Regions from separate parts of the Bradyrhizobium sp. IC3123 genome, predicted to be linked through region 2. Evidence: predicted binding sites of a transcription regulator. Region 2 holds the regulator's gene; each other region holds the start of a gene.
What was found. Region 2 encodes PhoB, which activates phosphate uptake and scavenging genes when phosphate is short. Its sites were predicted from a motif close to TGTCATNNANCTGTCAT; they were not measured.
Positions count from the first base shown of each region.

Region 1: a site for PhoB is predicted at 1,931-1,947, ahead of I6F20_RS08270 (DUF47 domain-containing protein). Genes of this name have one in related genera too.
Region 3: a site for PhoB is predicted at 2,880-2,896, ahead of I6F20_RS31185 (UDP-2,3-diacylglucosamine diphosphatase). Genes of this name have one in related genera too.

Region 1 is NZ_JADYVF010000002.1:576,576-581,765, reverse strand. Features, by position in the region: gene I6F20_RS08280 (branched-chain amino acid ABC transporter permease) at 1-863, shown strand, start outside; gene I6F20_RS08275 (branched-chain amino acid ABC transporter permease) at 865-1,833, shown strand; gene I6F20_RS08270 (DUF47 domain-containing protein) at 1,990-2,634, shown strand; gene I6F20_RS08265 (inorganic phosphate transporter) at 2,647-3,651, shown strand; gene sugE (quaternary ammonium compound efflux SMR transporter SugE) at 3,644-3,958, opposite strand; gene I6F20_RS08255 (peptide chain release factor 3) at 4,117-5,190, shown strand, end outside.
Region 2 is NZ_JADYVF010000009.1:100,578-105,767, forward strand. Features, by position in the region: gene pstS (phosphate ABC transporter substrate-binding protein PstS) at 1-2, shown strand, start outside; gene pstC (phosphate ABC transporter permease subunit PstC) at 138-1,127, shown strand; gene pstA (phosphate ABC transporter permease PstA) at 1,132-1,977, shown strand; gene pstB (phosphate ABC transporter ATP-binding protein PstB) at 1,974-2,795, shown strand; gene phoU (phosphate signaling complex protein PhoU) at 2,807-3,523, shown strand; gene phoB (phosphate regulon transcriptional regulator PhoB) at 3,546-4,253, shown strand; gene I6F20_RS26150 (GcrA family cell cycle regulator) at 4,554-5,066, opposite strand.
Region 3 is NZ_JADYVF010000013.1:155,329-160,518, reverse strand. Features, by position in the region: gene I6F20_RS31195 (threonine/serine dehydratase family protein) at 1-923, opposite strand, end outside; gene I6F20_RS31190 (glycosyltransferase family 4 protein) at 987-2,030, opposite strand; gene I6F20_RS31185 (UDP-2,3-diacylglucosamine diphosphatase) at 2,044-2,856, opposite strand; gene thiD (bifunctional hydroxymethylpyrimidine kinase/phosphomethylpyrimidine kinase) at 3,046-3,846, opposite strand; gene I6F20_RS31175 (hybrid sensor histidine kinase/response regulator) at 4,167-5,190, shown strand, end outside.

The sequences.
Region 1 (5,190 bases), on a different contig from region 2:
TGCAGGCTCTCTACGCTCAGCTACTGGTGGGACTGATCAACGGCTCGTTCTACGCGCTGCTCAGTCTCGGGCTTGCCGTCATCTTCGGCATGCTCAACATCATCAATTTCGCCCATGGCGCGCTCTACATGATGGGCGCCTTCGTCGCCTATTTCCTGTTGAACCTCGGCGGCATCAACTATTGGTGGGCGCTGCTGCTGGCGCCGATCATCGTCGGCATCTTCGGCATGATCCTGGAACGGACCATGCTGCAATGGCTGACCGGGCTCGATCATCTCTACGGTCTGCTCCTGACCTTCGGCATCGCGCTGATCGTGCAGGGCGTGTTCCAGAACTATTTCGGCTCCTCGGGCCTGCCTTACGCCATCCCCGACCAGCTCAGGGGCGGCATGAATCTCGGCTTCATGTTCCTGCCGATCTACCGCGGCTGGGTCGTCGTGTTCTCACTGGCGGTGTGCCTTGCGACCTGGTTCCTGATCGAGAAGACGCAGCTCGGCGCCTACCTGCGCGCCGCGACCGAAAATCCGACCTTGGTGCGTGCCTTCGGCATCAACGTGCCGCGCATGATCACGCTCACTTACGGTCTCGGCGTCGGCCTTGCCGCGCTTGCCGGCGTGCTCTCGGCGCCGATCAACCAGGTGCGGCCGCTGATGGGTGCCGACCTCATCATCGTCGTGTTCGCGGTGGTGGTGATCGGCGGCATGGGCTCGATCATGGGCTCCATCATCACCGGCTTTGCGCTCGGCGTGATCGAAGGCCTGACCAAGTATTTCTACCCCGAGGCCTCCAACACCGTCGTGTTCGTGCTGATGGTGCTGGTGCTGCTGGTGAAGCCGACGGGATTGACGGGAAGGGCGGCCTGAGATGACAACCCTGACGGACGACACGCTTCCTGTGACCCCGCGCGCAATGCGCGACGAGATGATTGTATTCGCAGTGATGGCGCTGCTGCTCGCAGCGGTGCCGTTCACGGGCGTCTATCCGTTCTTCGTGATGCAGGCGCTGTGCTTTGCGCTGCTCGCCTGCGCCTTCAATCTGCTGGTCGGCTATGGCGGCTTGCTGTCGTTCGGCCACGCGATGTTCTTAGGCACGGCCGGCTATTGCAGCGCGCATGCGCTGAAGGTCTGGGCGCTGCCGCCCGAGCTCGGCATTCTCGTCGGCGTCGCCGCGGCGTTCGTGCTCTCGATCGTCACCGGCTACATCTCGATCCGACGCCAGGGCATCTATTTCTCGATGATCACGCTGGCGCTGTCGCAGCTCCTGTACTTCATCTATCTCCAGGCCCCGTTCACCCATGGTGAGGACGGCATCCAGGGCATCCCACAGGGACGCATGTTCGGCGTGCTCGATCTGTCCAAGCCGACGGTGCTGTACTATGTCGTGCTGGTCGGCTTCCTCGCCGGCTTCCTCCTGATCTTCCGCATCATCAACTCGCCGTTCGGCGAGGTGCTGAAGTCGATCCGCGAGAACGAGCAGCGCGCGATCTCGCTCGGCTACCGCACCGACCAATACAAGTTCCTGGCCTTCGTGCTGTCGGGGACGCTCGCCGGCCTTGCCGGTGCGCTGAAGGTGTTCGTGGCGCAGAACGCTTCGCTCACCGACGTGCACTGGACGATGTCGGGCGAGGTCGTGCTGATGACGCTGGTCGGCGGGCTCGGCACCGTTTTCGGTCCCGTGGTCGGCGCCTTCGTGATCATCGCCATGCAGCAATATCTGGCCGGCTTCGGCCAGTGGGTGACGGTGATCCAAGGCGCGATCTTCGTGGTCTGCGTGCTCACCTTCCGCCGCGGCGTCGTCGGCGAAATCGCGCATTACTTCCGACGTTCGCTCTAAGTAACTGATATTGCATCAGTTTCATTGATGCATGAAAGCGGTGGATGACCCGGCTCCGCGGGCGTGAGGCGACACGCGCGCGGATCGAAAATGGTCTATGACAGTTTTATGACAGCCCTCACGGGCCTGACCATTTCCAACCGGTAGCCTACCCCCATGATGCGATGGTTTCGTGCGTTCCTGCCCAGGGAAGAGCGGTTCTTCGACCTGTTCGACCGCCATGCCCAGACCGTGATCCAGGGCGCGGTCGCGCTCCAGGGCATGCTCAACGGGGGCGAGGAGACGCCGGTCTATTGCCAGCGCGTCAACCAGTTCGAGAACGACGCCGACAATATCACCCGCGAGGTGCTGACGGCGGTGCGCCGCACCTTCATCACCCCGTTCGACCGCGGCGACATCAAGAACCTGATCACGTCGCTGGACGATGCCATCGACCAGATGCAGCAGACGGCCAAGGCCGTGATGCTGTTCGAGGTGCGCAGTTTCGAGCCGCCGATGCGCGAGATCGGCGGACTCTTGATCGAATGCGCCAATCTGGTCGGCCGTGCGCTGCCGCTGATGCAGGAGATCGGCAAGAACGTCGCCATGCTGACCGCGATCACCGAGGAGCTCGGCAAGCTCGAGGGCCGTGTCGACGATCTCCACGACATCGGCCTGAAGGAGCTGTTCCTCAAGCATCGCGACGGCAATGCGATGGATTTCATCGTAGGGGTCGAGATCTACGACCATCTCGAGAAGGTGGCCGACCGCTTCGACGACGTCGCCAACGAGATCAACAGCATCGTCATCGAGCAAGTGTAGGGCAGGGCCGCCGTGGATGCTGCGTTGGCTTTTCCCGTCCTGGTCGGCCTGATCGCCGTCGCGCTGCTGTTCGATTTCCTGAACGGCCTGCACGACGCCGCCAATTCGATCGCGACCATCGTTTCGACCCGCGTGCTGCGACCGCAATTCGCGGTGTTCTGGGCCGCGTTCTTCAATTTCATCGCCTTCCTGGTGTTCGGGCTGCACGTCGCCCAGACCATCGGCACCGGCATCATCGATCCTGCGGTCGTCGACGCCCAGGTGATCTTCGCAGCCCTCGTCGGCGCCATCGTCTGGAACCTCGTGACCTGGGCGCTCGGCATTCCATCGTCGTCGTCGCACGCGCTGATCGGCGGGCTCGTCGGCGGCGGCTTGGCCAAGGCCGGTATTTCGGCCGCGGTGTGGAGCGGCCTGTCCAAGACCGTGCTGGCGATCGTGCTGTCGCCGCTGGTTGGCTTCCTGCTCGCAATGGCGCTGGTTGCGATCGTGTCCTGGGCCTCGGTGCGCTCGACGCCGTTCGCGGTCGACCGCGCCTTCCGCATCCTGCAATTCGTCTCCGCTTCGCTCTATTCGCTCGGCCATGGCGGCAACGACGCGCAGAAGACCATGGGCATCATCGCGGTGTTGCTCTATTCGCAGGGCCATCTCGGCAGCGAGTTCTCGGTGCCGTTCTGGGTGGTGCTGTCGTGCCAGGCGGCGATGGCGCTGGGCACGCTGATGGGCGGCTGGCGCATCGTCCGCACCATGGGCCTGCGCATCACGAAATTGACCCCGATGCAGGGCTTTTGCGCCGAGACCGGGGGCGCGGTGACTCTGTTCATGGCGACCTACCTCGGGGTTCCTGTCTCGACCACCCACACCATCACCGGCGCCATCGTCGGCGTCGGTGCCGCCCGCCGCGTCTCGGCCGTGCGCTGGAACGTCGCAAGCTCGATCGTCTATGCCTGGGTGATCACGATCCCGGCCTCAGGCATCGTGGCCGCGCTGACCTGGTGGGTGGTCCAGCTCGTCAAGTGACGAGCTTCAGTCCGACGATGCCGGCGACGATCAGGCCGATGCTGGCGAGGCGGAAGGCCGTCGCCGGCTCGCCGAACAGAACCATGCCGAGCGTCGCGGTGCCGACCGCGCCGATGCCGGTCCAGACCGCATAGGCGGTTCCGACGGGCAGGGATTTGAGCGCAAATCCGAGCAGGATGACGCTGCCGGCCATGGCCGCGAGCGTGACCGCGGACGGGACAAGCTTGCTAAAGCCCTCGGTGTATTTCAGGCCGATGGCCCAGGTGATCTCGAGGAGACCGGCGACGAACAGGATGCTCCAGGCCATGACGACCCTCCATTCAAGGCAGGGTCGTCCCCGCGGCTGGTGTGCTGATGGGCAGGGAGGTCGTCCTCCCAAAAGGGGGATATGGGGCTGGCCGGAAGTCTCCGCAATCACCAAATGAGGCTTGATCAGGCCCGTTTTCCCTGCCACACGCTCCCGCCATGTCCGACATCGCCGCCACCACAGCCGAATCGCCGGCCCGTTCCCCGCTTGCCGCCGAGGTGGCGAGGCGGCGGACCTTTGCGATCATCTCCCATCCCGACGCCGGCAAGACCACGCTGACCGAAAAGCTGCTGCTGTTCGGCGGCGCTATCAACCTCGCCGGCCAGGTCAAGGCCAAAGGCGAGCGGCGCAACACGCGTTCGGACTGGATGAAGATCGAGCGCGAACGCGGCATCTCGGTGGTGACCTCGGTGATGACCTTCGAGTTCGAAGGCCTCGTCTTCAACCTGCTGGACACGCCGGGCCACGAGGACTTTTCGGAGGACACCTATCGCACGCTGACGGCGGTCGATTCCGCCGTGATGGTGATCGACGCGGCCAAGGGTATCGAGGCGCGCACCCGAAAGCTGTTCGAGGTGTGCCGTCTGCGCGACATCCCGATCATCACCTTCATCAACAAGATGGACCGCGAGAGCCGCGACGTGTTCGAGCTGCTCGACGAGATCGAGAAGACGCTGGCGCTCGACACCACGCCGATGACCTGGCCGGTCGGCCGCGGCCGCGACTTCCTCGGCACCTATGACGTCGTCAATGGCGGCGTGCGCCTGCTCGAAGGCGGCGGCGCCAAGACCGGCGCGGCGCTCGAGATCGAGATCGAAGAGCTCGCCAAGCTCAACGCCAATCTCGACGTCTCCGCCGTGAAGGACGAGCTCGAGCTCGTCACCGAGGCGTCGAAGCCGTTCGAGCTGGACGCGTTCCGCGAGGGACATCTGACGCCGGTCTATTTCGGCAGCGCGCTGCGTAATTTCGGCGTCGGCGACCTCCTGGAGGGCCTCGGCAAGTTCGCGCCCGAGCCGCGCGCGCAGGACAGCGACCAGCGCAAGGTCGAGGCCACCGATCCCAGGATGAGCGCCTTCGTGTTCAAGATCCAGGCCAACATGGACCCCAACCACCGCGACCGCATCGCGTTTGCGCGCCTGTGCTCGGGCAAGCTCAGCCGCGGCATGAAGGCCAAGCTCGTGCGCACCGGCAAGAGCATGCCGCTGTCGAGCCCGCAATTCTTCTTCGCGCAG
Region 2 (5,190 bases):
AAGGCGCTATATGTGTCCCGGACACGGTTCCGGGACGCTGCAAGATCTCCGCTCCGGATCGGCCTCCTGCCGCATCCGGAGCGCGCCACCAACAACAAGCGTACATAAAACGGGTATAGGGGATCGGCGTGGCTGAGATGGCTGTTGAGAGCAATGTGATTGATGCTGCCGGTCCATATGATCGCGCCAAGGCCTTGAGCGCGTTCAAGCTCGGCGACGTCACCTTCTACTGGATCACGCGGTTGTCCGCGATCTCGGTGCTGCTGATCCTCGGCGGCATCATCATCTCGCTGATCGTCGGCGCCTTACCGGCGATCCAGGAGTTCGGCATCTCCTTCCTGTGGACGCAGCGCTGGGCGCCCTCGGCCGATCCGCCGGTGCTCGGCGCGCTCGGGCCGATCTACGGCACGCTCGTCACCTCCTTCATCGCGATGCTGATCGCCATTCCCGTCGGTCTCGGCATTGCGATCTTCCTCACCGAGCTCTGCCCGCAATGGCTGCGCCGCCCGATCGGCATGGCGGTCGAGCTGCTCGCCGGCATCCCCTCGATCATCTACGGCATGTGGGGCTTCTTCGTGCTCGGCCCGTTCCTGGCCAACACCTTCCAGCCTTTCATGATCAGGGTGTTCGACGGCGTCCCCGTGCTGGGCGCGATCTTCGCAGGGCCCCCGTCCTATCTCAGCCTGTTCAACGCCGCGCTGATCCTCGCCATCATGGTGCTGCCCTTCATCACCTCGATTTCGGTCGACGTGTTCAAGACGGTGCCGCCGGTGCTGAAGGAAGCCGCCTACGGCGTCGGCTGCACCACCTGGGAGGTCGTCCGCAGCGTGGTGATCCCCTACACCCGCGTCGGCATCATCGGCGGCGTCATGCTGGCGCTGGGCCGGGCGCTCGGCGAGACCATGGCGGTGACCTTCATCATCGGCAACTCGTTCCGGATCTCCTCGTCGATCTTCGCGCCGGGCACGACGATTTCGGCGGCGATCGCCTCCGAATTTGCCGAGAGCGACGGCCTGCACCAGTCCGGCCTGATCCTGCTCGGCCTCCTGCTGTTCGTGCTGACGTTCTTCGTGCTCGCTGCCGCCCGTTTGATGCTGCTGCGCCTCGAAACCAAGGCCGGGAAGTGAAGCCATGAACCCGATCTATTCGCGCCGCCGCCGCTGGGACATCGTCATTCGCGGCCTCTGCATCGCAGCCGCCGCCTTCGGCGTCACCTGGCTCGCGCTGATCCTGGTCACGCTGCTCTACAACGGCTTGGCCGGGCTCAACCTCCAGGTCTTCACAGCTGACACGCCGCCGCCCGGATCGACCGAGGGCGGCCTGCGCAACGCCATCGTCGGCTCGTTGATCATGACCGTGATCGGCGTCGGCATCGGCGCGCCGCTCGGCCTGTTCGCCGGCACCTATCTCGCCGAGTACGGCCGCAACGACAAGCTGACCTCGGTGATCCGCTTCATCAACGACATTCTCCTGTCGGCACCCTCGATCATCATCGGCCTCTTCATCTATGGCGCGGTGGTGGTGCCGATGCGCGGCTTCTCGGCGATTGCGGGCGCGCTGGCGCTTGCCGTCATCGTGATCCCGGTCGTCGTGCGCACCACCGAAGACATGCTACTGCTGGTGCCGAATCCGTTGCGCGAAGCTGCCAGCGCGCTCGGCCTGCCGCGCTCGCTGGTGATCAAGCGCATCGCCTATCGTGCCGCGCGCTCCGGCCTCATCACCGGCGTGCTGCTGGCGACCGCCCGCGTCGCCGGCGAGACCGCGCCGCTGTTGTTCACGGCACTGTCGAACCAGTTCTTCAGCCTCGGCCTGAACAAGACGATGGCGAACCTGCCTGTCACCATCAACAACTTCGTGCAGAGCCCCTACGAGTATTGGAAGCAACTCGCCTGGAGCGGTGCGCTGTTGATCACCCTGACCGTGCTTGCCCTTAACATTGGCGCGCGCATCCTTGGCGCCGAGAGGACTGCAAAATGAGTGAAATGTCTGTTTCCGTCAGCGCACCGTCCGTTCATCCCGGCTCGCAGCCCCTGCCCGAGGCGCCCGCCAAGGTCACGGCGCGCAACCTCAACTTCTACTACGGCGACCACCACGCGCTGAAGAACATCAACCTGGCGCTCGGCACCAACCGCGTCACGGCGTTCATCGGCCCGTCCGGCTGCGGCAAGTCCACCCTGCTGCGCATCTTCAACCGGATGTACGACCTCTATCCGGGCCAGCGCGCCGACGGTCAGCTGTTACTCGACCATACCAACATCCTCGACCCCAAGCTCGACCTCAACCTGCTCCGCGCCCGGGTCGGCATGGTGTTCCAGAAGCCGACGCCGTTCCCGATGACGATCTACGAGAACATCGCCTTCGGCATTCGTCTCTATGAGAAGATCTCCAAGTCCGAGATGGACGACCGCGTCGAGAAGGCGCTGCGCGGTGGCGCGCTGTGGAACGAGGTCAAGGACAAGCTCAATGCCTCCGGCCTGTCGCTCTCCGGCGGCCAGCAGCAGCGCCTCTGCATCGCCCGCACCGTCGCGGTGCGGCCCGAGGTGATCCTGTTTGACGAGCCCTGCTCGGCGCTCGACCCGATCTCGACCGCCAAGGTCGAGGAGCTGATCCAGGAATTGTCCGAGAACTACACGATCGCGATCGTCACCCACAACATGCAGCAGGCGGCGCGCGTTTCCGACAAGACCGCCTTCATGTATCTCGGCGAGTTGATCGAGTTCGACGACACCAGCAAGATCTTCACGTCGCCGAGCGATCGGCGCACGCAGGATTACATCACCGGCCGGTTCGGCTGAGGAGACGGAACATGGGTTCTGAACATACCGTAAAGGCTTTCGACAGCGACCTTCAGGAGCTCACCCGCCTGGTCGCCGAGATGGGCGGCATCGCCGAGCGCATGATCGTCGATTCCGTCGACGCGCTGATCCGCCGCGACGTCGCGCTCGGCCAGCGCGTCGTCGCCACCGACGTCGAGCTCGACGCGCTGCAGAAGCGCATCGAGGAGCGCGCCGTGCTCACCATCGCCCGCCGCCAGCCGATGGCCGTCGACCTGCGCGAGATCGTCGGCGCGATGCGCGTTGCGACCGATCTCGAGCGCATCGGCGATCTCGCCAAGAACATGGGCAAGCGCGTCGCGGCGCTGGAGACGGATTTCCATCCGCTCAAGCTGTTCCGCGGCCTGGAACACATGACCGACCTCGTGCAGCAGCAGGTCAAGTCGGTGCTGGACGCCTATGCCGCGCACGACCTGCCGGCGGCGATGGCGGTGTGGAAGGGCGACGAGGAAGTCGACGCCATCTGCACCTCGCTGTTCCGCGAGCTCCTCACCTACATGATGGAAGATCCGCGCAACATCTCGTTCTGCATCCACCTGATGTTCTGTGCCAAGAACATCGAGCGGATCGGCGACCACGCCACCAACATCGCCGAGACCGTGTTCTACATGATCGAGGGCCAGGCGATCACCGACAAGCGGCCGAAGGGCGACATGACGACCTTCGCCACGACGGTGCCGAACACCTGACGACTTAAGGAGCTACGACCACATGGGCGCACGCATTATGGTGGTTGAGGACGAGGAAGCTCTCACCGAGCTTCTTCGCTACAACCTCGAAGGCGACGGCTATGACGTCGAGACGGTGATGCGCGGCGATGACGCCGACACCCGCCTCAAGGAGCACATTCCCGATCTGATCGTGCTCGACTGGATGCTGCCGGGCCTGTCAGGCATCGAGCTGTGCCGGCGGCTTCGGACCCGCCCCGAGACCAAGCAGCTGCCGATCATCATGCTCACCGCGCGCGGCGAGGAGAGCGAACGGGTGCGCGGGCTCGCGACCGGCGCGGATGATTATATCGTCAAGCCGTTCTCGGTGCCGGAACTGCTTGCGCGCGTGAAGGGCCTGCTCAGGCGTGCGAGTCCCGAGCGCCTCGCCACTGTGCTCGCCTATGGCGATATCGAGCTCGACCGCGACAAGCGCCGCGTGGCGCGCTCGGGCCGGCCGATCGATCTCGGTCCGACCGAATATCGCCTGCTGGAGTTCTTCCTGGAGCATCCCGGCCGCGTGTTCTCGCGCGAGCAGCTGCTCGACAGCGTCTGGGGCCGCGACATCTACATCGACGAGCGCACCGTCGACGTCCATATCGGCCGCCTGCGCAAGCTGCTCAATCTTGGCCGCGAGCAGGACCCGATCCGCACCGTCCGCGGCGCCGGCTACGCGCTGGACGATCGCTTCGCGAAGGCTGAGCAGACGTAAGGCGCCAGCGACAGCTGGTTTGGCGAACTGCGGCGCCGATCTCGGCCGTCATCCCCGGGCGCGCGCAGCGTGAGCCCGGGATCTCAGCGCGAGCGCTTGCGCTCTTCGCGATCAGCCACAGGACGTGGTTTGGCGAAGACTCGGAGTGACCATCTCGCGCAACGATTGCGCCCCGCGGTTACGGATCCCCGCCTTCGCGGGGATGACACCGAGCGATTGGGAGCCGCCATCGTGTGACGGCTGCAGTCTTGGCGATCAAGCTTGGCGATCAAAGCTTGGCGATCAGGGAATTCCGCAAGCTCACCGCGTGCCCGGTTTCGGTGCTGCGCGACGGCGATCCGCTGCGGGCTGATAGGCCACGCGCGAATGCTGGGCACAATAGGGCAGGCCGGAGAGCGCCTTGCCGCCGCAGAAGAAGAAATCCGGGCTCGAGGGATCGCCGACCGGCCAGTGGCAGGTCGCCTCGTTCAATTCCAGCAGCGACAGCCGCTGGCTCATCGGCACCACGTTGTCGTAGGTAACCGGCTCGGCTTCCAACTCGACCTCGAAGGCCTGCGCCAACGCGGTGTTGCCGCGCGCGACGGGGCGGGTCACCCGCATCATATGCTGCGCGGGCCGTGCCTTGCGCGGCCGCGGCGCTGCCGATGAAGGGCTCTTGGCGCGGCCGGACAGGCCGAGCCGGTGCACCTTGCCGATCACGGCATTGCGGGTCACATTGCCGAGCTCCGCCGCGATCTGGCTGGCCGAAAGTCCGGCCTCCCAGAGCTTCTTCAGCTGCTCGACGCGATCATCGGACCAGGTCAAAACCGTCATTGCACCCTTTCCCTCGCTGCGCGCCTGCCATCCTGGGGCCTTCGCAGCGAATGCTTTAGCCTTGAAAAACCCGTGCCGTCAGAATCCCTTAAGGCTCGCCGGGCGCGCTCAAGACGCCCGAACG
Region 3 (5,190 bases), on a different contig from region 2:
ACGTTCTTGCCGGCCACATCGAGGCGGCCCGCGAGTAGCGCAGCAAGCCCCACCGCGCCGCCGGGCTCCACCACCAGCTTCAGCTCGCGATAGGCAAAGGCGACCGCCGCGCCGACTTCCTTGTCCGACGCCGTGACGCCGCGCGCCAAGAGCTTGCTGTTGATCGCAAACGTCATCTCGCCCGGCATCAGGGCCATCAGCGCATCGCAGATGGTGCGGCCGGCCGGCGGATGCGGCTCGCGATGGCCTGCGCTGAGTGAAATGCCGTGATCGTCGAAGGCCTCGGGCTCGGCGACCACGATCTCGGCTTGCGGATAGCGCGCCTTCACGGCGGTCGCGACACCCGCGATCAAGCCGCCGCCGGAGGCCGGCGCCACCACGATGTCGGGGCCGAGGCCGAGCGTTGCCATGTCCTCGGCGATCTCGCGGCCGGCGGTGCCCTGCCCTGCGATCACGAACGGATCGTCGTAGGGTTTGACCAGCGTCGCGCCGCGCTTCTCGGCGATGCCGCGCGAGATCGCCTCGCGGTCGTCCTTGTCGCGGTCGTACAGCACGACCTCGGCGCCGTAGGATTTGGTGCGCTCGCGCTTCGACAGCGGGGCGTCCGCTGGCATCACGATGGTGGCCTGCATGTCGAGGATCTTTGCCGCCGCCGCCACGCCTTGGGCGTGGTTGCCGGAGGAGAACGCGACGACGCCGCCGGCGCGCTTGTCCTGCGGGATCGAGAACACCTTGTTGAACGCACCGCGGAACTTGAACGAGCCGGTGCGCTGAAGCATCTCCGGCTTCAGGAACACTTTCGCACCGACGCGCTCGTTGAGCACGGGGAAGGACAACAGCGGGGTGCGGATGGCGTAAGGCGCGATCACGCGCGCTGCGGCATCGATGTCGGCAGGGCCGACCGGAAGGGCCTGTTCGGTCATGGCGGAATGCTATCGCGGCCAATCAGGCCCGGGCAAGACACCTCCGCGAGAGGATTTCTTGCCTCAAGCCACGAAACGCGGCTGTTCCGCGCCGGTCCGGCCGGGCAGCACCGCCCCGACCGCCAAAATGCTGTCGATAAAGACCGTTGCCGAGGCCTCCCAGGTGTAGTTGGCGGCGAAGGCGACGCAGTCCTGCCGGGAGACACCAAGCGCCGCGAAGCAGGCATTGCGCAGATCGTGATCGAGCGCGCCGACCGGCGCATCGCCAATCACGTCGCGGGGACCCTTCACGGGGAAGGCCGCGACCGGCAGGCCGCTCGCGAGCGCCTCCAGCAGGACCAGGCCGAAAGTGTCGGTCTTGCTCGGGAACACGAACACGTCGGCGGCCGCGTAGATATCCGCCAGTTCGTCGCCGTGCTTCTCGCCGAGGAAGATCGCATCGGGGTAGGCCTCTTCCAGCGAGGCGCGCGCCGGGCCGTCGCCGACGACCACCTTGGTGCCGGGTAGGTCGAGGTCGAGGAACGCCTCGAGATTCTTCTCGACTGCGACGCGGCCGACCGACAGGAACACGGGTGCCGGCAGGCAGAGATCGATGACGCGCGGGTGGAACAGCGTGGTGTCCACGCCGCGCGGCCACAGCACGACATTGTCGAAGCCGCGCTCGGTCAGTTCGCGCGCGAGCGCCGGCGTCGCCGCCATCACGGCGCGGCTGGCGCTGTGGAAGCGCCGCAGCGCCCGCCAGATCAGCGAGCCCGGCACTGGCACGCGGGCGCGGACATATTCGGGAAAGCGGGTATGGAAGCTGGTCGTGAACGGCAGCTTGCGCTGGCGGCAATAGCGGCGGACCATCAGGCCGATCGGCCCTTCGGTCGCGATGTGGATGCTGTCGGGACGCGCCTCCTCGATCAGCCTTGCGATCCGGGCCGGGCGCGGCATGGCGAGGCGCACGTCGCGATAGCTCGGCATCGCGAAGGTGCGGAACGATTGCGGCGTCAGGAACGTGAACTCGACGCCGAGCGCTTTTGCAGCGTCAGCGAGCTTGGTCAGCGTCCGAACCACACCGTTGACTTGCGGGTGCCAGGCGTCGGTCGCGACCAGGATGCGCATCAAGTGGTCCTTGTTATGCAGCTCTGGCTGCGACCTGTGGCACCTGCTCCGGCTTCCGCAACTGATCCGCCCAGGTGATGATCTCGAAGTGACCGTCGTCATGCTCGACCAGGGCGGTGCAGCTCTCCACCCAGTCGCCGCAATTCATGTAGCGGATGCCGGCCTCGTCGCGGATCACGGCGTAGTGGATGTGGCCGCAGATCACGCCGTCGGCCTGGTGACGCCGCGCCTCGGCGGCGAGCGCCTGCTCGAACGCGCCGATATAGTTGACGGCGTTCTTGACCTTCTGCTTGGCCCATTGCGACAGCGACCAATAGGGCACGCCGAACAGGCGGCGGAAGAAGTTGACCAGGCGGTTCATCTGGATCGCGAAGTCGTAGGCCTTGTCGCCGAGATGGGCGAGCCAGCGCGCGTTCTGCACCACGAGATCGAAGATGTCGCCGTGAATGACGAGATAGCGCTTGCCGTCGGCGCCGGTGTGAACCGTGTTCTCGACCACGTCGATGCCGCCGAAATGCGTACCGTAATAGTTGCGCAGGAACTCGTCGTGATTGCCGGGAATGTAGATGACCTTGGCGCCCTTGCGCGCCTTGCGCAAAAGCTTCTGGACGAGGTCGTTATGCGATTGCGGCCAGTGCCAGCTCGATTTCAGCGCCCAGCCGTCGACGATGTCGCCGACGAGATAGATCGTATCGGCATCATGGTAGCGCAGGAAGTCGAGCAGAAGATCGGCTTGTGAACCGCGGGCCCCGAGATGGACGTCGGAGATGAACAACGTGCGAAAGCGCCGCTCCGGGCTCTCGTCACTCACATCGTAACTTCCCATGCGCCAGCCTGTAACAATGTCCCGTGACAGGGGGATGACCGATTGAACCCTTGAGGCACCTTCAAATACGAATCACGCCTTGCCTCGCCCTCCCCGCGAATATCAGTCGCATGCGACAATCAGGCGACATGGCGCCGCAGGTGGGGGCGCTCCCTCCCCCGCTTGCGGGGGAGGCGAAGCAAGCCCGCCTCAGTAGAACTTGTGGAAATGATGGATCGGCCCGTGGCCGTGGCCGACGCTGAAGCGGTCGGCGGCGGCGATCGCGGCGCTGATCCAGGCCTTGGCGTTGCGCACGGCGGCCTCGAGGTCCTCGCCCCTGGCCAGCCCGGCCGCGATGGCGGAGGACAGCGAGCAGCCGGTGCCATGGGTGTTACGGGTGGCCACACGCGGCGCGGCGAGCGCGATCGCGGTCTCGGCAGTGACGAGATAGTCGGTGCTCTCGGCGCCCTCCCCGTGCCCGCCCTTGATCAGGACGGCGCGGCAGCCCAGCGCCAGCAGGCGGCGTCCTTGGCTTTCGATCTCGGCCTCGCTCGCCGCCACCGGCGCATCGAGCAGGGCCGCAGCCTCCGGCAGGTTCGGCGTGATCACGGCAGCCAGCGGCATCAGCCTGGTGCGCAGGGCGTCGACGGCTTCAGTGGCGAGCAGGCGGTCGCCGGAGGTCGCCACCATGACGGGATCGAGCACGACATGCCGCGGCGCCCAGCGCGAAAGCGCGGCCGCGATGGCATCGATGCTGGCGGCCTGGGCCACCATGCCGATCTTCACCGCACCGATGTCGAGGTCGGAGAACACCGCGTCGATCTGCTCGGTGACGAACCCGGCCGGCACCGCGTGAATGCCGGTCACGCCGCGCGTGTTCTGCGCCGTCAGTGCCGTGATCACGGAGGCGCCATAGACGCCGAGCGCGGCAAAGGTCTTCAGGTCCGCCTGGATGCCGGCGCCGCCGCTCGAATCGGAACCGGCGATGGTGAGTGCGACCGGGGGCGTCATCGCGGGAGACATGTGCTTGAGGAGGCCGCCATGGCCTCTCGTAGCGCGACCGTGGAACGTCAGCAAGCGCGGCGGGACGCCGCCAGGCGTGATTCGCGAACCGATTGCGCGCCTTGCGAATCAGTCGGACACCGCGCGGACCAAGACCCGCAATGATGCGGACTTGAAAATGCAACGGAGCCGGACCCTTGGTATAGTCGCGTACCTTAGCGTGCTTCGCGAGTTACGCGAGACGTCAGGTGGTGGAACCGTCCAGCGCCCCCATGTTGCGGGCCGCCGGCCCCGCAAGCCACCTGAACAAGACTCCTTGGGGTGGAACGATGTGGGCTTTCTTCGAACGTCTCCTCGACTCGTCCATGCTGTCGCCGCACGGCATCTGCCTTTTGTGGGAGCCTGAGCTGATCTGGCTTCACGTCGTTTCCGACGCCAGCATTGCCGCCGCCTATTTCTCGATCCCGTTCGCCCTCGCCATCCTCGTCACCAAGCGGCGCGACCTCAAATTCGGCTGGGTCTACTGGGCGTTCGCGATCTTCATCATGGCGTGCGGCCTGACCCACGTGCTGTCGATCTATACGCTCTGGGTTCCGATCTACGGCATCGAGGGCATGCTCAAGGCCGCCACGGCGGTCGCGTCGGTCTTCACCGCCGCCGCGCTCTGGCCGCTGCTGCCGAAGATCCTCACGATCCCCTCGCCGTTCGAGCTGCGACAGGTCCAGGCCGCGCTCGAGGAGGAGGAAATCAAGAGCCGCGACGCCACGCTGCTGCTGCAGCAGGTCCGCGACGCCCAGCGCGCGATGCGCGAGAGCGTAGCGCGCCTCACCGCGATCGTCGAGACCGCGGTCGACGGCGTCATCCTGCTCGATGCGCAGGACCGCATCCTGCTGTTCAATCCGGCCTGCGAGCGCTTGTTCGGCTACCGTGCCGACGAGGTGATGAACCGCAACGTCGGCATGCTGATGCCCGAGGCGGATGCAGCATCCGAGCGCCAGGCGCGGCATTTCGCGACCGGCGGCGAGGCCGTCGGCCTGCGCAAGGACGGCACGACGTTTCCGATGGAGCTGTCGGTCGGCCAGGCGCGGCAGGACGGCGAATTGATCTTCGTCGGCATCGTCCACGACCTCACCGCGCGCAAGCTGACCGAGCAGCAGCTTCAGCAGGCGCAGAAGATGGAGACGGTCGGTCAGCTCTCCGGCGGCATCGCGCACGACTTCAACAATCTGCTGACCGTCATCATCGGCAATGCCGAGCACCTGAGCGAGCAGCTCAAGGCGAGGCCCGACCTCGGGCGCTTTGCCGACGACATCTGCCAATCGGGCGAACGGGGTGCCGAGCTGACGCAGCGCC